DNA from 3 places in the Halomonas sp. DP4Y7-1 genome. Region 2 is predicted to be linked to each of the others. Evidence: predicted binding sites of a transcription regulator. Region 2 holds the regulator's gene; each other region holds the start of a gene.
What was found. The regulator sigma-54, encoded in region 2, starts transcription at its own class of promoters, with help from an activator protein. The targets are predictions, from matches to a motif close to TGGCACNNNNNTTGCTNT.
Positions count from the first base shown of each region.

Region 1: hmpA (NO-inducible flavohemoprotein) is a predicted target of sigma-54. The motif match lies at 5,624-5,641, and genes of this name have one in related genera.
Region 3: glnL (nitrogen regulation protein NR(II)) is a predicted target of sigma-54. The motif match lies at 1,746-1,763, and genes of this name have one in related genera.

Region 1 covers NZ_JAHVKS010000008.1:121,484-129,454, forward strand. The annotation lists gene KUV72_RS15355 (cbb3-type cytochrome c oxidase subunit I) at 1-1,306, opposite strand, end outside; gene KUV72_RS15360 (c-type cytochrome) at 1,387-1,839, opposite strand; gene KUV72_RS15365 (SirB2 family protein) at 2,125-2,526, opposite strand; gene KUV72_RS15370 (NnrS family protein) at 2,531-3,715, opposite strand; gene norR (nitric oxide reductase transcriptional regulator NorR) at 3,872-5,437, opposite strand; gene hmpA (NO-inducible flavohemoprotein) at 5,879-7,051, shown strand; gene KUV72_RS15385 (tripartite tricarboxylate transporter permease) at 7,219-7,971, opposite strand, start outside.
Region 2 covers NZ_JAHVKS010000004.1:126,142-134,112, reverse strand. The annotation lists gene KUV72_RS09570 (ABC transporter ATP-binding protein) at 1-18, opposite strand, end outside; gene KUV72_RS09565 (calcium/sodium antiporter) at 266-1,207, shown strand; gene KUV72_RS09560 (KpsF/GutQ family sugar-phosphate isomerase) at 1,241-2,248, shown strand; gene KUV72_RS09555 (KdsC family phosphatase) at 2,333-2,899, shown strand; gene lptC (LPS export ABC transporter periplasmic protein LptC) at 2,896-3,471, shown strand; gene lptA (lipopolysaccharide transport periplasmic protein LptA) at 3,516-4,046, shown strand; gene lptB (LPS export ABC transporter ATP-binding protein) at 4,046-4,771, shown strand; gene KUV72_RS09535 (RNA polymerase factor sigma-54) at 4,964-6,376, shown strand; gene hpf (ribosome hibernation-promoting factor, HPF/YfiA family) at 6,557-6,865, shown strand; gene ptsN (PTS IIA-like nitrogen regulatory protein PtsN) at 6,872-7,354, shown strand; gene rapZ (RNase adapter RapZ) at 7,578-7,971, shown strand, end outside.
Region 3 covers NZ_JAHVKS010000008.1:37,113-45,083, reverse strand. The annotation lists gene glnA (glutamate--ammonia ligase) at 1-642, shown strand, start outside; gene KUV72_RS14985 (hypothetical protein) at 794-1,480, shown strand; gene glnL (nitrogen regulation protein NR(II)) at 1,877-2,926, shown strand; gene ntrC (nitrogen regulation protein NR(I)) at 2,919-4,331, shown strand; gene KUV72_RS14970 (hypothetical protein) at 4,530-5,501, shown strand; gene KUV72_RS14965 (aminopeptidase P family protein) at 5,610-7,427, opposite strand; gene KUV72_RS14960 (peptide MFS transporter) at 7,430-7,971, opposite strand, start outside.

The sequences.
Region 1 (7,971 bases), on a different contig from region 2:
CACGGCGAATCGGCCCGAACAAGGCATAGAGCAGTAGCGCCGCGCCCACCACCACAGCGATACCGGTGCCCAGGCGCATGGCGTAGAACAGGCCGAGCTGGTCCTGCACCTCCATGTAGTTCATTCCCAGCACCCGCTGCAGATGGGTCTGCACCGCACCGGCAAAGGTCAGGGTGAAGGTCATGAAGCACATGGCCGACGTCAGAATCCAGAAGCCCCACATATTGAGCACCTGGTGGAAGGGCTGAGTCCGGCGCAGCTGCGGCAGGGCATAGCTGATCACCCCGAGGATCAGCATCACGTAGGCGCCATAGAAGGCCAGATGGCCATGGGCTGCCGTCACCTGAGTGCCGTGGGAGTAGTAGTTGATGAACGACAGGGTATGCATGAAGCCCCACACCCCGGCGCCGAAGAAGGCCACCGTCGGGCATCCCATGGTCCACAGCATGGCCGCCTTGTTGGGGTGATTGCGCGAGCCCTTCCAGAACATCACAAAGGAGAACACCACCATGGCGAAGAACGGAATCACCTCAAGGGTCGAGAAGATGCTGCCGATGGGCTGCCAGTAGCTGGGGGTGCCGATCCAGTAGTAGTGGTGTCCGGTGCCGAGAAGCCCCGAGAACAGCGACAGACCGACGATGACGTACAGCCACTTCTCGATCACCTCGCGGTCCACCCCGGACATCTTGATCAGCAGATATCCCAGCAGCGACGCCATGATCAGCTCCCACACGCCTTCCACCCAGAGATGCACCACCCACCACCAGTAGACCTTGTCCACCGACAGGTTGCCCGGGTTGTAGAATGCGAACAGCCAGAACACCGCGGCCAGCCACAGGCCGAGCATCAACACCAGGTTGATGGTGGTCTTGCGGCCCTTGAGCAAGGTCATGCTGGTGTTATAGAGAAAGATCAGGAAGGACACCGTGATCAGCACCTTGACGAAGAACGGCTGCTCGAGAAATTCACGCCCCTCATGGATCCCCAGCTGGTAGCACGCCAGGGCGGCGACGCCCGCGACCACGAAGATGCCCAGCTGAAGATAGGCCAGCATCGGACTATGGATCTCCCGTTCAGCCTCTTCCGGCATCAGGTAGTAGGTACAGCCCATAAAGCCGATCAACAGCCACACAATCAGCAGGTTGGTATGGCTCACCCGGATCACGTTAAACGGCATGACCTGGGCCAGAAAATCAGGAAACACATAGACCACTGCGGCCATGATGCCAAACACGACCTGCAGGGCAAACAGCCCCATGGCGACCAGAAAGAAGGCGTAGGCCACCTTCTGCGTTTCATATTTCATGTTGCATATCCCTCCAGGATTATCCCTCTCTCGACCCCATCTCGTGACTGCCGACCACTGGCTGGCATAGCCAGAGGCTGCTACCCGGACTCATGGGGTGGCCAGTTCTGGTCATCGATGGCATCGGTCCATTGAAGGAAGTCGATCAACGACGTCATTTCTTCGTCGCTAAGGTCAAAGTGCGGCATCTTTCGACGACCGGGGATCGCTAGCGGCTGTGCGCGCATCCAGGCGGCCAGGCCTGCTCTAGCAGCCTCTGGGTTGTCACGTCCCTTGTAGCGTGTCCATACATTGGAAAGCTCTGGTGCGAAATAGGCCCCCTCACCCATGATACTGTGGCAGTTGATACACATGTTTTTCTCCCAGACATGCTTGCCTGCCCTCACCGAATCGGTGAGAGGGAGGGCACTGGTAGACTCCTTCACGATGTACCAGTGACTATGCGCCGTCAGAGCTACAAAGATCAGGAAGAAAAACAGTGAGCCACCATAGAAGATGTTGCGTGCTGCAGATTTTGTCAGACCCTCGGCCATAACGACGCCTCCTCATTGTTTTGGCCCATGGCGCCGAAAAGACAGACCTCCATGGCGCCGATATTCATTGTATGAAGAGGAGAGACTTTATACCTGACAAAAACACTCGGAATATGACGTGCATCACCCATTTTATCGATTGATTCGCCCTATCAACCATTTAATGGAGTGACGTTATTCACCCTTTTTTGGCAGAGATATACGCCTACTTCATGGAGACAATGCCGTCACCATAAACACTGAAAGAAAAGCATTGATACAGCTCAAAGACGAGCCGCCATCGGGTCATGAAAATGACGAAAACCAGGAGAGCATGCTGTGGCGATGAGCCGCCCCCAGCATGTAGAGAAACACCACAAGAGCCAGTGAGGCAGCGACGCTGCGTATCCAGAAAGGCAAGGTTGGCCGCATGGCCAGCATTCCAAGCCCGATATAGGCCAGCAAGGCCGTCAGCTTGGCGGCAAGCCAGGGTGTCTGGTGAGGCCACTGGGAAGTCGACACCATCAGCGCTACCCCTGCCGCCAGCAACAGGCTGTCCAGAACATGAGGGAGCTTTCTCATCGTGGGGGAGCCAACCGCTGGACCGGCCTGCATGGCGCGACACCAGCGCCAGGCGAAGAACAGCACGCTGAACACGGCCAGCGTCACATGCAGCGATTTCATGAACAGATAGAGGCTTGCCGACATGCTGCTAGCCCATCTGGCCGTCGAGGCGAGGTGCGCTCAGTATCGGCAGGTAGTGCAGAAGGAACAGTCCGTAGCCGGCGCACCAGCACACAATACTGGCGCTGTAGACCCAGTGGGTTACCGAAGGCCATAGCGCCAACAGCAGCGAGCGTGACAGTCCGGCGATGATCAGCAGCCCCAGGGCCACGCCGACCCCCGGCAGGCAGCGCATCGGACGGCCGGTATGTCCCAGCGACACGCGACACATCATCGACAGCATCATGGTCCCCATGGCGCCCACCGTGATGGCGTGAATGCCCAGCTCCACGCGGCCGACACCGAACAGCCCGAACGCCCACAGCAGCAGTCCCAATGGGACAAAGGCATAGCTCAGGTGCAGACTCCACAACAGCGGCTCCCGCGCGGTGGCCACCCCTTGCCAGCGGATCAGACGCAGCGGGTGAAGCACTGCCGCCAACAACAGAATACTGGCCAGCAGGGCATCAGGCAGCTCAATGCCAAACGTCCGGGCCAGCTGCAGCAGCACCGCCACGGCCAGACTGCCCAGTGCCGCACCTTCCAGCCATCCCAGCGACGGTCGTCGCTTGAGTCCCATGCGGTTGGCGGTGAACATCGGGATGACCCTCCCCCCCAGCACGGCCATGATCAACGTGACCAGCATGACCGCCAGGTAGGAGGACTGACGTACCAGCTCCGGGTCTCCCCGAGCAACCCCCAGGTGACTGCCCAGATTGGCCCCGGCCAGAATCGCCAGCACCGGGATAAAGACCAGATTACGCCAGCGCCTGGCACGAATGACCATCACCGCCATCACCGCACAGACCAGCGCAAGAAAGCCGACGTCCAGCGCCACTACCAGGGGCTCGGGCAAGCCGGGAAACGCCAGCCCTAGCCTCGCCGCCAGCCACAGCGCTACAAGCCCGAGCAGTGGACCACCGTGCAGGCCACGCAGTCCCGTCCAGGTCTGCACCGCGGTCAACAGAAAACCCGAGACCACCGCGGCCACCACGCCAAACAGCATTTCGTGCTGGTGCCACCACAGCATGCCCGCCCGGGGCGACAGCAGGAACACGCCGTGCCAGTAGCCCAGCCACAGCAGCAGCGACAGCAGGCTGAATGCCGCCGCCAGCAAGAAGAAGGGACGAAAGGCAAGGCGTGCCAGCGGCAGGCGATCGGCAATGGAGGACATGACAAGTACCCGAGTAAAGCCGTTGGTCTTGTCCAGTCTGGCCCGCTTTGGCTATCGCCACCATGATGCACATCAAAGGCACTGCTGATGCCAGGCCGACCTTCCCCCTGCTGGCCGCCTCCAGATAGCAGCCTCGCTAGTGCCTCCGGGCACCCCTCAGGCCTTCAGCCCCAGCCGCTTGGCCAGCCGGTGCAGGTTGCCCGGGTCCATGCCCAGCCGACGCGCCGTTCCGGCCCAGCTCTGCTCCATGGCCAGGGCCTGGCTGATGCAATCGCGCTGGAACTCGTCCGTCGCCTCCCTGAGCGGCAATAGGTCATGTGCCGTCCCACGTTGAGCACTCACCTGCTCATCGAGGTGGGCGGCTGAGCGCGTCAGAGGAGGTGTCTTCAGTCCAAGGTGGACGGTATCGATACGCAGGCTTCTGCGTCGTGCATCCGGTGACGCCAGCCGGTCGACCTCGGCCATCGCCAGCAGCGACGCCCTGGCCAGCAGGGACTCCAGCTCACGCACGTTGCCCGGCCAGTGCCATGCGAGCAGTGCTGCACGCGCCTGGTCGCTAAGACGCAGATTGCCGACGCCAAGTCGCACCCGGTTTTGCTCGAGAAAATGTCCGGCCAGCAACATCACGTCATCCAGGCGCTGGCGCAGCGGCGGGACCTCAAGGGGAAAGGCGCTGAGCCGATGATAGAGGTCTTCACGAAAGCGTCCCTGGGTCACCTCCTGGGCCAGGTCCCGGTTGGTCACCGCCACCACCCTGACGTCGACATGGCGCAGCTGATCGCTGCCCAGGGGCTGAATTTCCCCTTCCTGCAGCACCCGCAGCAGCTTCGGCTGCAGCTCCAGTGGCAGTTCTCCCACTTCATCCAGCACGAGGGTGCCACCGTCGGCCATCTGGAAGTGGCCTTTGTGATCGCTCACCGCCCCGGAGAAGGCGCCGCGCCGGTGGCCGAACAGGGTACTTTCGATCAGTGATGCCGGTAACGCCGCACAGTTCACCACCACCAGGGGCCCCCCGGCGCGGCGCGAACCATGATGCAGGGCGTGAGCAATACGCTCCTTGCCGACACCGGTTTCCCCGTGCACCAGCACGCTCATGTCGGTAGCTGCCACCAGTTCGACCGACGCCATCAGCTTGCGCATGGTGGCGCTGCGCCAGCCCACCAGGCGCTGGTTGCGATGGCCCTCAGGAGCATGGTTCAGGGCCAGCTGCAAACGCGCACTGTCCAGACGCTGCGACAGGCGCAGGCAGGTGCCCAGTAGCTCGGCAGCAGCCAGCAGACCCTCGTCATCCAAGTCGGCGAGGGCTCCCGGGGTCAGCGCGTCCAGGGTCAGCATGCCGATCAGCTCGCCACCATCGCGCAGCGGGACACCCAGGCAGTCATGCACCGGGGTCAGGCCGTCATCCAGCAGGCCATCATAGGGATCGGGTAACCCACAGTCGGCAGCGAAGCGACAGACCCCGGGCGCCTTGGCGATAGCTTCCAGGCGAGGATGGTCCTGGAGAACAAAGGTTCTGCCCGCGACCCCTTCAGGCAGGCCCTGAATCGCCACGGGTCGAAGCCCTGGCCCGTGTACGACCAGCAAGGCACTGGCGTCCGCCGACGTTCTCGCCACCAGCGAGCGCAGCACGCCCTGCCAGGCCTCGGCGAGCTCAGGCCCCTGTTGGTCACCCAGCCGCTGCAGCAGTCCACGCAGCTGTTGAAGAAAATCGACCACTCGCATTGTCCTTTTGACATGACCAGTGTCAAAAAGATAGCAATAACCCTGTCGATATGACACTAGGCAACATTCACTCGCCCCTCGATCGCGCTCGTCCTGCCCGACCCAGCCTGCCCTAGCCCGCCCCAGCCCGCATTCTCGCTGGCGATCCTGCCAGGGCCGCGGCAAGTTGGCGCACCCATGACGCCTGGGCACGCCCCTTGCTCCTGAGACATCAGGCAGAGGGAGCCTGACGCGTCACCACGTTGTTGATCTTAAAACGCGCAGCGCTTCAGCACGGGCGCGAACGGCCACCCTCCGACCCGCTGCGACAGCCTGGCTGACCACCTCGCCAGGACTGCGACTAGTCCGCAGCGAGCCATGCCTCCGATACGACAGCGCCAAGACGCCAAGATGAAGGATGCACGGCACCTTCGTCACCACCTTTCCCTGACAGGACCTACCATGACCACAGCTGCCCAAGACGCCATCATCGATGCTACCGCCCCGCTGGTCGCCGAGCATCTGGACGCCATTACTGCCCGCTTCTACCCGCTGATGTTCGAGCGCTACCCAGAGGTCAAGGCGGTGTTCAACCAGGCCCACCAGGCCGACGGCGGCCAGCCCAAGGCCCTGGCACGGGGAGTGCTCGCCTACGTGGGGCTGCGCCAGCAACCCGAGGCGGTACGCCAGCAGATGCAATCCGTCATCAGCAAGCATGTCTCACTGGGCATCCAGCCCGAGCAGTACCCCATCGTTGGCGAGTGCCTGATGGCCGCCATCGGCGACGTCCTGGGCGATGCCGTCACCGCCGAGATCGCTGACGCCTGGGGAGCCCTGTATGGCGACCTGGCCGAGCTGCTGATCGCGGCAGAGGCCGAGCGCTATCAGGCCTTCGCTGGCCGCCCCGGTGGCTGGCAGGGCCTGCGCGAGTTTCGCATTGCCCATATCCAGCGCGAGTGTGAGGTCATTCGCTCCTTCATCCTGGCACCTTGCGATGGTCAGCCGGTCGCCGATGCGCTGCCGGGTCAGTACATCGGACTGCAACTGCGCATCGACGGCGAGACCGTCCACCGCCATTACAGCCTGTCCGGCAGCCCCAACGGCTGCGATTACCGCATCTCGGTCAAGCAGGAGCCAGGCGGACGGGTCAGCAACTACCTGCACCAGCAGATGCAGGTTGGCGACACCCTGGCGCTGCTGCCTCCCGCCGGAGAGTTGACGCTGGACAATAGTGATAGGCCGGTGATGCTGATCAGCGGTGGCGTGGGCCAGACGCCGATGCTGCCGCTGGCACGCCAGGCGCTCAGCCAGGGCCGCCGGCTGTGCTATGTCCATGCGGCACGGGACATCCACCACCACGCCTTTCGCAGCGAAGTGGACGCCCTGGTGAGGGAGTACCCGACGCTGATGACGCGGATCTGTGCCTATGATCATGGAGACGACGGTGATATCACGGGACGCCTTGAACAGGCTCTGCTCGCCCGACTGCTGCCGGGTGCCGATACCCAGTGCTATTTTGTCGGCCCTGAGCCCTTCATGAGTGCCATCGACAGCCACCTGGCCGCCCTGGGTATTGCCCCTGAGCAGCGCCACTACGAGCACTTTGGTCCCTCGCGCCCGCTGCACGCGGCCTGACCCCTGTCGATCTTCGTCACCGTCGCTTTAGCACCGTTGCGTTAGCGCCAAAGCGCTATCAACAAAGCTTCCTCTGCGACGCCGGCATCCATAAAAAAGCCGCGCTCTGGGATCAGAGCGCGGCCTGCTGGCAGATACAAGACGGCGACGGTGGCTGGACCAGCGCCTCAAGCGTGCTGACGGGCTTCCGGCTTTCTTATCACCATGAAGTAATAGAACACGCCGGTCAGTGCCAGGAAGAACAGACTGTCTGGACTGGTAAGGAAGATCAGCGGATTGCCGTCGGACAGCGACAGTGAGCGCCGACAGTACTCCTCCAGGCTCGGCCCCAGCACAAAGCCCAGCAACAGGCAGGCCACCGGGTAGCCCTGGCGCCGCAGCAGGAAGGCCAGCACGCCGAATACCAGGGCAAGGCCCATCTGGAACACCGAATAGGTCGCCACATAGCAGCCCACCAAGGCCACTACGGCAATACTGGCGTACAGCACGTCGCGCCGGATGGAGACGATGCGCACGAAATACGGCCCCAGCACGTACAGGGTCAGGGGCACCAGCACCAGCGCAGATACCAGCAGGGCCATGAACATCGGTGCCACCAGCGCTAGCTGGCTGTCGAGGAACTGTGGCCCCGGCTGCAGGCCGTTGACCACCAAAACCCCCAGCACAATGGCGGTGGTCGGGTCACCGGGAATGCCGAACGACAGCATCGGCACGAAGGCCCCGCTGCACATCGCATTGTTGGCCCCTTCCGCGGCGGCGATACCTTCTACCGAGCCCTTGCCATACTTCTCCGGGTGGCGTGAGCTGCGCATGGACTCTGCGTAAGCCACGAAGGCCGCCATGGAGCCTCCCGCACCGGGCAATACACCGACGCTGTAGCCGATCATGGCCGACTTGAGATAGCGATAGAGACCGATCTC
Region 2 (7,971 bases):
CAAGGAGGAAGCCGTCATCGCAGTCCCCAAACAATGATGGTCGCCATGAAACAAACGCCGTTGCCTCGCTCGCTGCAAAACGCAGACGGGCTCCGCCACGACCATGGAACCAGGAAACATGATAGAGCGCGTTGCCATGCGCTCGGTTTTCGAACATCGTATCTTAACTGAAACATGCCACGCCAGTGCAGCGGCTGCGCGCTTGCGCGCAGGATGTTGGCAGGGTTCAATGGGCGCCCTCGATATTCACCATCAGGTTGTCCGCATGTTGTTACCGCTCGTCGCTGTCGCTCTTGGTCTTGTTGGCCTGCTATGGAGCGCCGATCGCTTCGTTGGCGCGGCCGCTGCAACCGCGTATCGCGCCGGCATGAGCATCATGCTGGTCGGCATGACCATCGTTTCCATCGGCACCTCCGCCCCGGAGATCGTCGTGTCGGTGATGGCATCCCTGGATGGCACGCCTGACCTTGCTACCGGCAATGCACTCGGCTCCAACATCGCCAACATCGCGCTGGTACTGGGCGTGACCGCCCTGGTCGTACCGATTCCGGTGCGTTTCAGCATCGTTCGTCGCGAACTGCCACTACTGCTGGGCGCGACCGGACTGGCCGGCTATGCCCTGGCCGATGGCCAGCTGAACAGCGTCGACGCGGCCCTTCTGCTGGCCCTGTTGGTGTTCAGCATCTGGTGGCTATTTCGCGCAGACGAAGGGCAGCAGGAGGTCGCCGGCGAGATCCCCGGCATGGCGCTGGGCAAGGCCCTTGTCTGGCTGGTCGTGACCCTGGCGGTGATGATCGCCAGCTCCCGCGGGCTGGTCTGGGGCGCAACCGAGCTGGCACGCTCCTTCGGGGTGAGCGAGCTGGTCATTGGCCTGACCGTCGTCGCTATCGGCACCAGCCTGCCCGAGCTTGCCGCCTGTGTTGCCAGCGCCCTGAAGCGTCACCACGACCTCGCCATCGGCAATGTCATCGGCTCCAACCTGTTCAACATGCTGGCCGTGCTGCCCGTACCTGGCTTGCTGGCACCGGGGGCCACCGACCCTGACGCCGCGGGGCGCGACTTCCCGGTCATGCTCGGCCTGACGCTGGCGCTGGCGGCCATCCTGCTGTGGCAGCGCCGCGGGCGCGTCGGACGCATCGTCGGCGCGCTGCTGGCAGCCAGCTACGCCTTCTATCTGTTCTGGCTGGGTACCTCCCTGACAGCCTGACCCTTGTGACAACGGTGGTAAACGGCAACAATCATGGCCATGACCAAATTTCCCGACGGGGCGTCGCCCTCGACACCCATCAATGTTCGCGCTATCGCCCGGCGCACGCTGGAGCTGGAGCGCGACGCGGTCGATGCGTTGATTCAGCGCCTCGATGAGGCCTTTGAGCGCGCCTGCACGCTGATCCTGGCCTGCCAAGGACGGGTAGTGGTGACAGGCATGGGCAAATCCGGCCACATCGGCGGCAAGATTGCCGCCACTCTGGCCAGCACCGGCACCCCGGCGTTCTTTGTTCATCCCGGTGAGGCCAGCCATGGCGACCTTGGCATGATCACCCCAGGTGACGTGGTCCTGGCGCTGTCCAATTCCGGCGAGACTGCCGAAGTTACCGCCTTGCTGCCTCTATTGAAGCGTATGGGCATTCCGCTGATCAGCATGACCGGCAGGCCCGGATCGACCCTGGCGCGCCACGCCGAGGCTCACCTGGATGCCGGCGTCGAACGCGAGGCCTGCCCGCTCGACCTCGCCCCCACGTCCTCTACCACGGCAGCGCTTGCCCTCGGTGACGCCCTGGCCGTCGCACTGCTTGAATCCCGCGGTTTTACCGCGGAAGACTTCGCGCTGTCCCACCCCGGCGGCAGCCTGGGCAAACGCCTGCTGCTGACGGTGGCAGACCTGATGCATACCGGCGACAGACTTCCCGTCGTGGCGACTGGCTCACCGCTCAGGGATGCTCTGCTCGAGATCACCCGCCAGGGCCTCGGTTTCACCTGCGTAGTGGCCGATGACGGTACCCTGGCGGGCGTCTATACCGATGGCGACCTGCGCCGAACCCTTGACCGCCACCAGGATTTCAGCACCCTGAGCGTGGACGATGTCATGACCAGTCCCGGACGGCGCATCCGTCCCGACACCCTGGCGGCGGAAGCCGTCAAGCTGATGGAAGACAGTCGCATCACCGCTCTGGCGGTGGTGGATGACCAGCAGCGCCCGGTTGGCGCGCTACACATGCATGACCTGCTGGCAGCAGGTGTCATTTGACGCCTGGCCTGGCGGCACTCCGGGCGCTACCGCCGGGCAGCTGCCGTCACACCTTCTGCCCACTCAACATCAAGGATCGCCATGATGGCCCACGACCCACTTGCCTCACTCTCCCCTGACCTGGTGCAACGACTTGGCCGCGTGAAGCTGCTGGCGCTGGATGTGGACGGCGTGCTGACCGATGGGCAGCTTATCTTTCATGCCGACGGTACGGAACTGAAGGCCTTCAACACCCTCGATGGCCACGGTATCAAGCTGGCCAGGCGCGCGGGAATCGACGTCGCCCTGATCACCGGGCGTAGCTCACCCATGGTCTCCCAGCGCGCCAAGGCGCTGGGCATCCAGCACGTCCAGCAAGGTGTCGAACGCAAGCTGCCGGCGCTGGCATCGCTGTGCGCCGAGCTGTCGCTGTCACTGGAAGAGGTGGCCTATTGTGGAGACGACCTGCCCGACCTGCCGTGCATTGACCGCTGTGGCGTGGGCATCAGCGTGCCAGGCGCCCCGTTCTACATTCGCGAACGCGCCCGCTGGGTCACCGAGCGCTGCGGCGGTCATGGCGCAGTACGCGAAATCACGGATACCTTGCTGGCGGCCCAGGGCCGCCTCGACGGCGTGGTGAACAGCTATCTGAAGGACGGACCCCTGATATGACATGGCGTGCACTGCGGCCCGGTTTCCGTTTCTGGCTGGTCATCCTGCTGCTGGTGCTGGGCGGTGGTCTGGCCCTGCTCGACCCGCGGGACGGCACTGTGCCCGACCTGATCACCGACGATCAGGCCGGCGAGCCGGACTACTACCTGATCGATGCCACCCTGACGCGCTTCGACACCGAGGGTGCGCCCCATCAACGCATCACGACCCCACGTCTGGTGCACACCCCGCTGGATGACATCACCCGCGTCGACCAACCTGACATGGAGCTTGTCGATGACAGTGGCCGCCTGTGGATCGCCACTGCCACCGACGGCGAACTTGGCCCGGACGGCAACCCTCTGACACTGACCGGAGATGCCCACCTTGAGGCCCCTGCCGAGCGCTGGCAGCTGGATACCGAGGTACTGGTCTATGACAGCGATTCAGGCCACGCCTGGAGTGAGACGCCTGCGGTATTGCGCCAGCCCCCCCAGGAAATGCGAGGCGAGCGCTTCGATGCCTGGATCCATGACAATACCGCCCGTCTGACCGACAATGTCACCGGCTATCATCCGCCAGAGCCTCAATAAGCCAGAGCCACACTCAGCCCGAGCCCTAACAAGGAGTCACTTCCATGATGCGTCCCCGTCCCGCGCTACTGCTCGCCCTGGCCCTGGGCCTGACGAGCGTCGCCACCAGCACCGTCACCCTGGCGCTGGAAAGCGACCGCAGCGCCCCCATTCAGGTAGAGGCCGACCAACTGGACCTGGATGACCGCGCAGGCACAGCGGTATATACCGGCGATGTGCGTATTCAGCAGGGCAGCATGCTGCTGACCGGTGAGCGTGTGGAAATTCAGCGCAACGACCAGGGTCAGCTATCCCGCGCCACGGCGACTGGCTCCCGTGCCTATCTGGAGCAGCAGCCTTCGCCGGAAGAGCCGGTGGTCAAGGGCTGGGGCAAGAAGGTGGTCTACCATGTTGCCGAGCGCCGCATGGAACTCATCGACCAGGCGGAATTGCACAAGGCCAATGACACCTTCGACGGTGCCTACCTGGAGTACTTTCTGGATCGCCGCGTCGTCCAGGCTCGCTCCAGCGCACAGGGTGTCGACGGCCAGCAGCGCATTCGCATGACCCTCGAGCCGGAAAGCCAAGGAAACTGATGAAGACTCTCCACGCTCGCCATCTGGCCAAGAGCTACAAGAAGCGCCGCGTCGTCCAGGACATCAGCCTGTCCATCGAACAGGGCAGCATTGTGGGCCTGCTGGGCCCCAACGGCGCAGGCAAGACCACCTCCTTCTACATGATCGTCGGACTGGTCAGGGCGGATGCTGGCACCATCAGCATCGACGATGACGACCTGAGCCGCGCGGCCATGCACCAGCGGGCACTGGCGGGTATTGGCTACCTGCCCCAGGAAGCCTCCATCTTCCGCAAGCTGTCCGTAGCCGACAACATCATGGCGATCCTCGAGACCCGCAAGGACCTCGACCGGGACGGTCGCCAGGCGCGCCTTGAGCAACTGCTCGAAGACTTCCATGTCAGCCACATTCGCGACAACCCGGGCATGAGCCTGTCCGGCGGGGAAAGACGCCGGGTCGAGATCGCCCGAGCCCTGGCCACAGAACCCGCCTTCATTCTGCTCGACGAACCCTTTGCCGGGGTGGATCCGATCTCCGTCGGCGAGATCAAGTCGATCATTCGCCAGCTCAAGGCTCGTGACATCGGCGTCTTGATCACCGACCACAACGTGCGCGAGACGCTGGACATCTGTGACCGCGCCTACATTGTCGGCGACGGCCAGATCATCGCCGAAGGCAGTGCCGAGTCGATCCTTGCCAACCAGCGCGTCAAGGAAGTCTATCTCGGCGAAAACTTTCGCCTTTAGCCACCACGGGCGCTGCCGGGCCGCTATGTTGGCAGGGTCTTCATGGCGCCCGCTCGACCTTGCACTGACGCGCATGCGGGGCACTGCAAGCCCTGCGCGCCACCCCCTGCCCACAAGTTGGCAAGAAGCTTGCATGGTACCTGACCCGCCGTTAGGGTAAGGCTTTTCAGCTCCACGAACGGAAGTCACATCATGGCCCTCAAGGCGTCACTGCAGCTGAAGATCGGCACCCAGCTGACCATGACCCCTCAGCTGCAACAGGCTATTGGCCTGCTCCAGCTTTCCACGCTGGACCTGCGCCAGGAAGTCCAGCAGGCGCTCGAGGCCAACCCGATGCTCGAGCTGGAGGATGAATTCGGCGAGCTGCAGGTCAAGGACAGCAAGGACGACGACTGGGCCGACGAGATCCCCTCCGAGCTAACGGTCGACAGCGACTGGTCCGATACCTATCAAGACCTTGGCACCGCCCCGGCCGGCAGCGCCGAGGCGCCAGACTTCGAGCGCCAGGCCAGCGGGCAATCCCTGCATGGCCACCTTAGCTGGCAGCTGGCCCTGCTGGACCTCAATGATAATGACAGGCGCATCGCAGAGTGCCTGATTGACGCGGTCAACGGCGATGGCTACCTGGTGGGACACCTTGACGATATCGCCCAGGGCCTGGCCGATGACGACGCTGCTGCCCCGCCCCTGCAGGACGTGGCGTCGGTGCTGGCCAGGCTGCAGCAATTCGAACCTACCGGTGTATTTGCCCGAGATTTGCGCGAATGCCTGCAGCTGCAACTGGACAGCCTGCCCCGTGACACCCCCCTTCTGCCCCAGGCGGGAAGACTGGTACGCCAGTTTCTCGAGGCGCTGGCCAGCGGTGATCGTCGTCTGCTGAAGCGCCGCCTGAGCCTGACCGAAGAGCAGCTGGACGATGTCATCGAACTGATCCGTGGCCTCGACCCTAGGCCTGGCAGCCAGTACGGCGACAGCGACAACGACTATGTCATTCCCGATCTGGTGGTCCGCCACACCGAAGAAGGCTGGCGCGTCGAGCTGAACCCTGAGGCGATGCCACGCCTGCGCATTCAACCCGACTATGCGGCGTTGATCCGACGGGCCGACAAGAGCCAGGACAACCAGTTTCTGAAGGACCACCTGCAGGAGGCGCGCTGGCTGATCAAGAGCCTGGCAAGCCGCAACGACACCCTGTTGAGGGTCGGACGCGAAATCATGGAGCGGCAGCTCGACTTCCTCGAGCAGGGTGAAGCCGCCATGAAACCGCTGGTGTTGGCAGACATTGCGGCCAAGGTCGAGATGCACGAATCGACCATCTCCCGGGTGACGACCCAGAAATTCGTGCATACGCCACGGGGAGTGTTCGAGCTCAAGTATTTCTTTTCCAGCCAGGTTGGTCAGGATGGGGATGCCCATTCCAGCACTGCCATACGCGCCATGATCAAGTCGCTGATCCAGCAGGAGCCGCCTCGCAAACCGCTGTCTGACAGCAAATTGGTGGAGCTGCTCGCCGAAGACGGTGTCAACGTCGCCCGACGCACCGTCGCCAAGTATCGAGAAGCGATGAATATTCCCTCTTCAAGCGAGCGCAAGCGCCTGCGCTGAGCCCGGCCAGAAGGCTCGAGACAGGCGAAGAGCAGAGTGCGTAGCGCAGTTGCATGAAAAGCGCAAGCGCTTGAAATATCGCACGACATCTGCGTCTTAATGCGTAGAAGCAGGGGGGTTTGCAGGATCGGAAAAAGGGTTACAATCGAGCTACCACCCGCAAGAGCAAGGAGCCTTGTCATGCAAGTCAACATTACCGGCCACCACGTCGAATTGACCGATCCCCTGCGTGACTACGTACAAGAGAAGCTCGCCCGTGTGGAGCGCCACTACGACAACATCACCAATGTGCAGGTCACCCTCTCGGTGGAGAAGGAGCGCCAACAGGCTGCCTGTACGCTTCACGCTGCCGGTGCAGACCTGCATGCAGAAGCCCAGGACGGCGACATGTACGCCGCCATCGACGCCCTTGCCGACAAGCTGGACCGCCAGCTCGTCAAGCACAAGGAAAAATCCCAAGCCCGCGCCCAAGGCGCCGGAATTCGCTGACCTCTCATGACATTGGATGCCATTCTCCCCCCCGAGCGCACGCTATTTGACGTCCCGGGGGGCAGCAAGAAGAGGGTGCTGGAATTTTTCAGCACCTTCATTGCGCAGAACACACCAAGCCTGGATAGCCAGGAAGTCTTCAGTCGCCTGATCGGCCGCGAACGTCTGGGTAGCACCGGCATCGGCAATGGCGTGGCCATTCCGCATGCTCGCAACCCTCACTGCAAGGCCCCTATCTCTGGCTTTCTCAAGCTGGCAGAGCCGATTGATTTCGACGCCATCGACGGCGAACCGGTGGACCTGGTATTTGTCTTGCTGGTGCCTGAGGAAGCGGATGATGCTCACCTTGCCCTGCTGGGACAGGTGGCCGGGGTCATGAATGACGCCGATACCCGACATCGCCTGCGCCACGCGACGTCCCAGCGCGAGCTGCACGAGCGCTTGCAGGAAGCGATTCGCCAGCAAGCCCCCGGCGACGCCACGACCTGACGGCACACGCCGAAAGCGCCTTGATCCTATGTCTTGATGGCGCACGCCTTGCCTGGCGCCTAGAAGAATGGCGCCTCGCTAACAGGGGCCTCGCTGATTAACCTCTAGCTGATTACCATCTAGCTAGATAGCACGCTCTGATCGAGCGTGATCTGGCTGTCACCGCGCGGTGACCGCCTGACACCTACTGCCCTCTTATCGCCCCCTGCCAAGGAGACAGGACATGCAGCTCGTGATCATCAGTGGTCGCTCTGGCTCGGGAAAGTCCGTGGCGCTTCAGGCTCTCGAAGACCTGGGCTTCTATGCCATTGACAACTTGCCAGCGACGCTGCTGGGGTCACTGGTCGAAGAGCTGGAGAATGGACATTCACAGCGCATTGCCGTCAGTGTCGATGCGCGCAATCTGCCCGAGGCGCTGGAGCGTTTTCCCGCGCAGCTGACGGCGCTGAAGCAAGGTCCCATCGACTGCCAGGTCGTCTATCTCACCAGCGACGCGCGGATTCTGCTGGAACGCTATTCCCATACTCGACGCCGTCACCCGCTGACCCGCAATACCGACATGACCCTGGCCGAGGCCATCGAGTCCGAGCAGAAGGCGTTGTCTGGCATTCGCGACC
Region 3 (7,971 bases), on a different contig from region 2:
ATGCCGAAGCCCCTGGTCGGCGACAACGGCAGCGGCATGCACGTGCACCAGTCCTTCTGGAAGGACGGTCAGAACCAGTTTGCTGGCGACCAGTACGCTGGCCTGTCTGAAATGGCGCTGTTCTACATCGGCGGCATCATCAAGCACGCACGTGCGCTGAACGCCTTCACCAACGCTTCTACCAACTCGTACAAGCGTCTGGTGCCGGGCTTCGAAGCACCGGTCATGCTGGCCTACAGTGCCCGTAACCGCTCTGCGTCGATCCGTATTCCGTACACCGCCAGCCCCAAGGGCAAGCGTGTCGAGGCGCGTTTCCCTGACCCGACCGCCAACCCCTACCTGTGCTTCGCGGCCATGCTGATGGCGGGTATCGATGGCATCAAGAACAAGATCCATCCTGGCGATGCCATGGACAAGAACCTCTACGACCTGCCGCCGGAAGAAGGCAAGTCCATTCCGACTGTGGCGGAAAGCCTCGACCAGGCGCTGGCGGCTCTCGATGAAGACCGCAGCTTCCTGACCGAAGGTGGTGTCTTCACCGACGACATGATCGATGCCTACATTGAGCTCAAGAACGAAGACGTGGAGCGCCTGCGCATGACCACGCACCCGATCGAGTTCGACATGTACTACAGCTGCTGATCCAGCGACGACGACACCTCGTCGAGTATCGGCCCCGCCTTGAGCGGGGCCGATTTTTTTTGGCCTGGCCTTGCCCTCGAGCAAGCGATGCCCTTGGCCTGGCAGGACAGGCATCGCATGCTTGCCAAGACACCCCCATCAAGGAGCCACCGTGAAGCTACCACCGCGCTGCCGGCAGGCCATGTCGCCACAGCCGTCGGGCCGCCTGCCGGCTCGGCGATGCCGGTTGGAGCTGATGTGGCGGGGGTGGATATGGCGGGAGCGGATATGGCTTTGGCGAGTATCGAGAGGCCTGCTGCTGACGATACTGCTGCTGTATGGCTCCCAGGGGAGTGCCGCCGATGCCCTCTATCGTCGCGTCGAACGTCATGGCGGCGTCACCTATAGCGATCGGCCGCTGGAAGGTGGAGAGCGCTTCGTGCCAGGGGTGCTCTCCCATGTGCCGAGTGCTCCTCTGCCCCCGGCACTGTCCCAGCTGCCGGGGGATATCAGCGCTGCTGCGCCGGGCTACCTGGCACGGGAGGTACTGGCCATTGCCCGTCCGGCATCTGGCAGCGTGCTGCCCAGCGGCGCTGGCGGCAGCCTCGAGGTCGCGGCGGCCGTAAGCCCGCCTCTTGACGCCGGTTATGTGCTGGGGCTTGAGGTCGATGGCGTGCTGGTGACGACGGAGGATTCTCCACTGACCCTGACTCAGCTCGAGCGGGGAGAGCACCGCATCGTCCTGGTCGTGATCGACCCTGATCGCAAGGTTCGCCAGCGCAGCGACGCTGTCGTGCTGCACGTGCAGCGAGCCCGCGTTGCGGTGCCCGCGACTTCCCGCCATGGGCCGTCATCGTAGATAGCGAATGCTCCCTGTCTCCCTTGTTCCCGTTCCCCCTGGTCCCCCTGTCCCCCTGGCAGCTCAGACATCTGGCCGGAGTCACGCCGGTCCCGGGTGGCCCGCTGGTGTGGCTCCAATCCCATTCGGCATAAGCCCTAAACCAGTGCAGTGCACCAGCTTGGTGCAGTAGCATGTCCATGGGGAGGAGTGTCCAGGCTCCCCCGTGGGACGGCAGCGGGTACACGGCGCACCACGGTGGTCATCGTCTAGGTGAAAGCGAGTCTGGCCCGCTTCTTGCTTGCATTAAGGAAGTGCACTCGCTGACGACGCCTGCTTCGGGATGGCGCCTTCAGCGCCTCGCAGGGGGTGCACCTCACGCTCGGCTGAACGACTTCATCTGCTCAGGATACGCTCATGGCGTCAGGCATCATCGAACACCTCACCACGGCGGTTGTACTGCTTGATGAGGACTTGCGTCCAACGTGGATGAATCCCGCAGCGGAAGCCCTGCTGGCTGTCAGCGCTGCCCGAGTGATCGGCGTACCGCTGGGAGATTGGGTCGGCGGAGAAGACGATATCGCCGACGTGCTGGCGCGTGCCAGAGACGGTTTGCACCCCTATACCCAGCGTGAGGCGCGGCTGACCCTCGGCGGTGGCGAACCCTTGACGGTGGACTACACGGTGACGCCGTTGGCTCGGGATAGCCTGCTGCTCGAGCTGGAGCCGCGGGACCGGCTGTTGCGGATCTCGCGAGAAGAGGCCCTACAGTCGCGCCAGGAGACCATGAAGGTGCTGGCGCGAGGGTTGGCTCACGAGGTCAAGAACCCACTGGGCGGCATACGTGGCGCCGCACAGCTGCTGGAGCGTGACCTCGAGCAGACACCCGCGCTCAAGGAATACACCCGCATCATCATTGAGGAAGTGGATCGACTCAGGGACCTGGTCGATTCCATGCTCGGGCCGAACCGAGTGAGCCGCAGGGAGCCTCTGAACATCCACCGGGTGCTGGAGCGTGTCCGGGCACTGCTGCTGGTAGAGCAGCCCCAGGTCCGCATCGAGCGAGACTACGATCCCAGCCTGCCCGAGCTGATCGGTGACGAAGCACAGCTTATCCAGGCCGTGCTCAACGTTGCGCGCAATGCAGTGCAGGCTCTGGTCGAGTCGGACACCCCAGACCCCGTGATCAGCCTGCGGACCCGGGCCAGACGCCAGTTCACTCTGGGGGCCCAGCGTCATCGCCTGGTCTGCGATGTCAGTGTGATCGACAACGGGCCAGGTATTCCCGACACCCTGCGTGACACCCTGTTCTATCCAATGGTATCCGGACGGGCCGAAGGCAGCGGCCTGGGGCTGTCGATTGCCCAGTCGGTGCTGCACCAGCACGACGGGCTGATCGAATGCGAGTCCGCCCCCGGACACACAGAATTTCGCTTGCTGATTCCCCTGGAGATGAGTCATGACTGATGCCGCTCGTATAATGATCGTCGATGACGATCGCGCCATTCGCTGGGTGCTGGAGCGGGCGCTGGCTCAGCCTGACTTGCAGGTGGAAGCGGTCGAGCGTGCCGATACGATTCTGGATCGTCTGCTCTCCTCACCCCCGGATGTTCTGGTCACCGATATTCGTATGCCGGGCATCGATGGACTGGACCTGATGGCAAAGGTGCGTGAGGTGCACCCCGATCTTCCGGTTATCGTCATGACCGCTCACTCCGACCTGGACAGTGCGGTAGCCTCCTATCAGGGGGGCGCCTTCGAGTACCTGCCCAAGCCCTTCGATGTCGATGAGGCACTTGCCCTGGTGCGCCGAGCGGTCGCCCACGTGCGAGAACGCCAACGGCCCGTCAGCGTTCCCGAAGGCCTGGATGCAGAGATCATTGGTGAAGCGCCGGCCATGCAGGAGGTCTTTCGTGCCATCGGCCGACTCGCCCACTCGCACATCACCGTGCTGATCAACGGCGAGTCAGGGACGGGCAAGGAGCGGGTGGCACGCGCCCTGCACCAGCATAGCCCTCGCGCGGGCAATCCCTTTATCGCCCTCAACATGGCCGCCATTCCTCGGGATCTGATCGAATCCGAGCTGTTTGGTCACGAAAAGGGAGCCTTTACTGGTGCCAGTGCCAGTCGTCAGGGGCGCTTCGAACAAGCCAACGGCGGCACCCTGTTTCTCGACGAGATCGGCGACATGCCGTCGGAAACCCAGACTCGGCTGCTGCGGGTGCTGGCCGACGGCGAGTTCTATCGGGTCGGGGGACACACGCCGGTCAAGGTGGATGTGCGGATCATCGCCGCCACCCACCAGGATCTGGAGACACTGGTGGCCGATGGGCGTTTCCGTGAGGACCTGTTTCACCGCTTGAACGTGATCCGCGTTCATCTACCGCGGTTGTCCCAGCGGCGTGAGGATATTCCGCGGCTGGCCAGGCACTTCCTGGCCGAGGCCGCCAAGGAGCTATCCACCGACGTCAAGGTACTGACCCAGGACGCCGAGGAGTTTCTGACCCGGGTGGACTGGCCTGGCAACGTGCGCCAGCTGGAGAACACCTGCCGCTGGCTGACCGTGATGGCCTCCGGGCGCGAGGTGCTGGTCGAAGACCTGCCGCCGGAGCTGCGTGGGGGGGATGACGTGGCTGCCGGAGGGGACTGGCGTGAGGCGTTTCGCGCCTGGGCTGACGGTGCCTTGGCCGCTGGCCATACCCACTTGCTGGAAGAGGCCGTGCCTGACTTCGAGCGCATTCTGATCGAGACAGCGCTCAAGCACACCGCGGGACGCAAGGGCGAAGCGGCAGAGCTGCTTGGCTGGGGTCGCAACACGCTGACGCGCAAGCTGAAGGTGCTGCTGCCTTCGCTGGCCGAGGACCACGATTGAGCGTGGTGGCCGTAGCAAGGGCATAACCTCTCTGTTGAAATTGACCTACCTCAAGGGGCGTATCACAAACGGCCAATGAGTGATCTAGAGTGATGGCGGAATAGCATATTCTCTCCAAACATTGTTTGAGCCGCCACGCTCTTGTCACCACGTTTGCAGCTTCAGCAGTGCTGCTGCGCTTCTGAGAGGGTCTTTCCCATGTCTTTTTCGCGTATTGGCAGGTTTAGCCTGCTGAGCTTGTGTTTCTGTGCCTTGGCGACGGGCGCTTACGCTCAGGATTCCGGCCGTCCGGTCACGGTCCCCGCTCACAGCGAGCAGACCCCAGCCGCCGGTGATGACCTCGCTGCCATTGCCAAGGAAACCACCAACCCGGTGGGTTCCGCCTGGATGCTGTGGATGCAGAACGACTACACCCATCTCGATGGTGATGACTTCGATGGGCGCTGGTCGAACTCCTTCAAGTTCCAGCCCGTCATGTCCTTCCCGTTCGAGCTGGCCGAGGATAACTGGAACCTGGTGGTGCGCCCCGTCTTCCAGTACAACTCCTCGCCCATGGACGAGAGCTTCGGGACCTTGGCTCGTGGTGGCAGTCCGCTGGATATCGACCCAGATGAATGGAGTCGCAATGCCCCCCATCGGGGCAGGACGGAGGGGCTCGGTGACACGGCGCTGGTCACCTTGGCCGGCCCGGCTCGCAGCGATGGCGTGATCTGGGGGCTGGGGATGACGCAGATTTTCCCGACCGCAGAGCACGATGTACTGGGGCAGGGGAAGTTCCAGGCCGGCCCTGCGGCGCTGATCGCGCGCCTGGCGCCGAATCCTGGTGGATGGAACATGGGCCTGCTGGCCCAGCATTGGTGGTCCTATGCCGGTGAAGATGATCGGGAGCACACCAGCCAGACCGACCTTCAGTACTTTCTCAACTATCGACTCAGTGGCACCGAATTGGTGGGCATGACTCCCAACGTGCGGATCAACTGGGAAGCGGACAGTGGAGAGAAGGTCAATTTCCCGATTGGCCTGGGGTACTCCAATGTGATCCGCATGGGCAATACGCCGGTTCGCCTGGCCGCCGAGATTCAGCGCAGCGTGATTCGCGGTGACGAGTGGGACGCCGACTGGAATCTACGCTTCATGTTCATCCCGGTGGTCAAGAATCCCTTCCTGTAAGGACGTTGTGGCCTGCCATGAAACGACAGAAGGGCTCCGCCATGGCGGAGCCCTTCTTGGTTTGCTCTGACGCTAAGCGTGTCGGCGAGATCGCCGGCGAGGTTGCGATCAGGCCAGCGTCAGAGGTTCGGTGCGCGCCTCAAGCCAAGCCAGCGCCGGGCCATCGAGCAGAGGTGCCAGCCGGCGGCGTACCTCGGCATGATAGGCGTTGAGCCAGTCGAGCTCGGCCTGGTCAAGCATCAGCGGCGCCAGGCAGCGGCTATCAATGGGACACAGGGTCAGCGTCTCGAACTCCAGGAAGTGACCGAACTCACTCGCGGGAGCGGCGCGGTTGGCGACCAGGTTCTCGATCCGCACGCCCCACTGGCCAGGCCGATATACGCCAGGCTCGTTGGACGTGATCATGCCCGCACGCATGGCGGTATGTTCGGCGACGGACGCGCCGGAACTGATCACCTGAGGGCCCTCATGCACATTGAGGAAGTAGCCTACCCCATGGCCGGTGCCGTGGCCGTAGTCACGCCCGGTGGCCCACAGCGGCGCCCGCGCCAGGGCGTCTAGCCGCGAGGCGGCGATACCCTCTGGAAAACGCGCTCGGGACAGCGCAATCATGCCCTTGAGCACCAGGGTGCAGTCTTCGCGCTGCGCCCGGGACACCTCGCCCACCGGTACCATGCGGGTGATGTCGGTCGTGCCGCCACGGTACTGGCCGCCGGAGTCGATCAGCAGTAGTCCGTCACCCTCTATCGTCGAGTAGGCCTCGGCGGTGGCGCGGTAGTGGGGCAGGGCACCGTTGGCATTGAAGGCGGCAATGGTGTTGAAGCTTTCGCAGACGAAGTCCGCGTGCTGGGCACGCTGTTCGCGCAGACGGGTTTCCACATCGAGCTCGCTGACCGATTCCTGGCGGGACAGGCATTCCTCCAGCCAGGCAAAGAAACGGCACAGTGCTGCCCCATCTGCTTCCATGGTCTGGCGCACGAACGCCAGTTCATGATCCGTCTTGATGCCCTTGGCCAGGGTGCTGGGCTGAAACGCCTCGACCACGTTCATCTCCGCCGGCAACGCCTGACGGGTGCCGAGGGTCACGCGAGCCGGATCGATCAGTGCCGTCTCGTCCCGAGGCAGAGCCGCCAGGCGCGCTGCCCAATCAGCATAGTCGGCGACCTCGATACCGTCTTCGGCGAGCGCCTGAGTCTGTTCGGCGTCCAGCTTGCCGGGTGCGACAAACAGGGTGGCTGTCGCCCGGCCAACCAGCAGGTGGGCCAGAAACACGGGGTTGAAGCCCACGTCCGAGCCACGCAGGGTGGTCAGCCAGGCGATGTCGTCGAGGGTCGAGATCAAGTGCCAGTCGGCGGCGTGGTCGGCCATGGCCTCGCGCAGATGGGTCAGCCGTTCACCACGTGTCTGATCGAGATAGCGCGGGTCGTGGGGTTCGATGGGCTCCAGCGGCAGGCGTGGACGGTCGGCCCAGATCTCGTCGAGCAGGTCCTTGTCGCCACGCAGGTTCACTCCCTGCTGGCCAAGCAGTTCGTCCAGCTGGCGGCCGTGTGCCAGCGATACCACCTGGGCGTCATAGCCGAGCGTGTCGCCCTCGGCGAGCCGCTCACTGAGCCACTGCATCGGCGCGGCAGCCTGCCCCTGGGTCAGCTTCTGCATGGCAATGCCGCTGCCAGCGAGCTGGGCCTCGGCCTGCACAAAGTAGCGGCTATCGACCCACAGCCCCGCCTCGTCCTGGGTCACCACCAGGGTGCCGACAGAGCCATCGAAGCCGGAAAGCCACTCGCGCCCGGCCCAATGCTCGGGCAGGTATTCGCTGTTATGGGGATCGCTGGAAGGTAACCACCAGGCGTCTACCTGATGGCGACGCATCGCGTCACGCAGTTCGCTGAGACGTTGGCGAGCGGTCTCGGCGCTGGTTGAGGACATGCTCAGACTCCTGTTTTGACGATAGCTTCAGCGTCCGCGCGATGCGCGGACGCCGGATCGATGAGGCGGTGGTGCTTCAGCATGCGCTTGAACACGGGTACGAGCAACAGCAGCACGGCGGCGAAGATGACCAGGGCGATGGCCGAACGTCCGAACAGCTCGGGCAGCTGCTGGATTTCTTCAGCATTGACGTGGCCGCCGATCAGTCCTGCCACCAGGTTGCCCAGCGCGGCGCCGGTGAACCACAGCCCCATCAGCTGGCCTTGGGTGCGTTGGGGAGAGAGCCCTGACATGGTCGACAGCCCCACCGGTGACAGGCACAGCTCGCCCAGGGTCAACAGCAGCATGCTGCCGACGATCCACAGGGGAGAGACCAGCCCAGGTCCACTGAGTACCTGCTGTGCAGCCAGCACCATCAGGCCGAAGCCCATGGCCGCCAGCAGCAATCCCAGGACGAACTTCATGGGGCTGCCGGGTTCAAGGTGACGGCGGCCGAGGGCCGGCCACAGCCAGCCGAACACCGGGCCCAGCAGCACGATGAAGA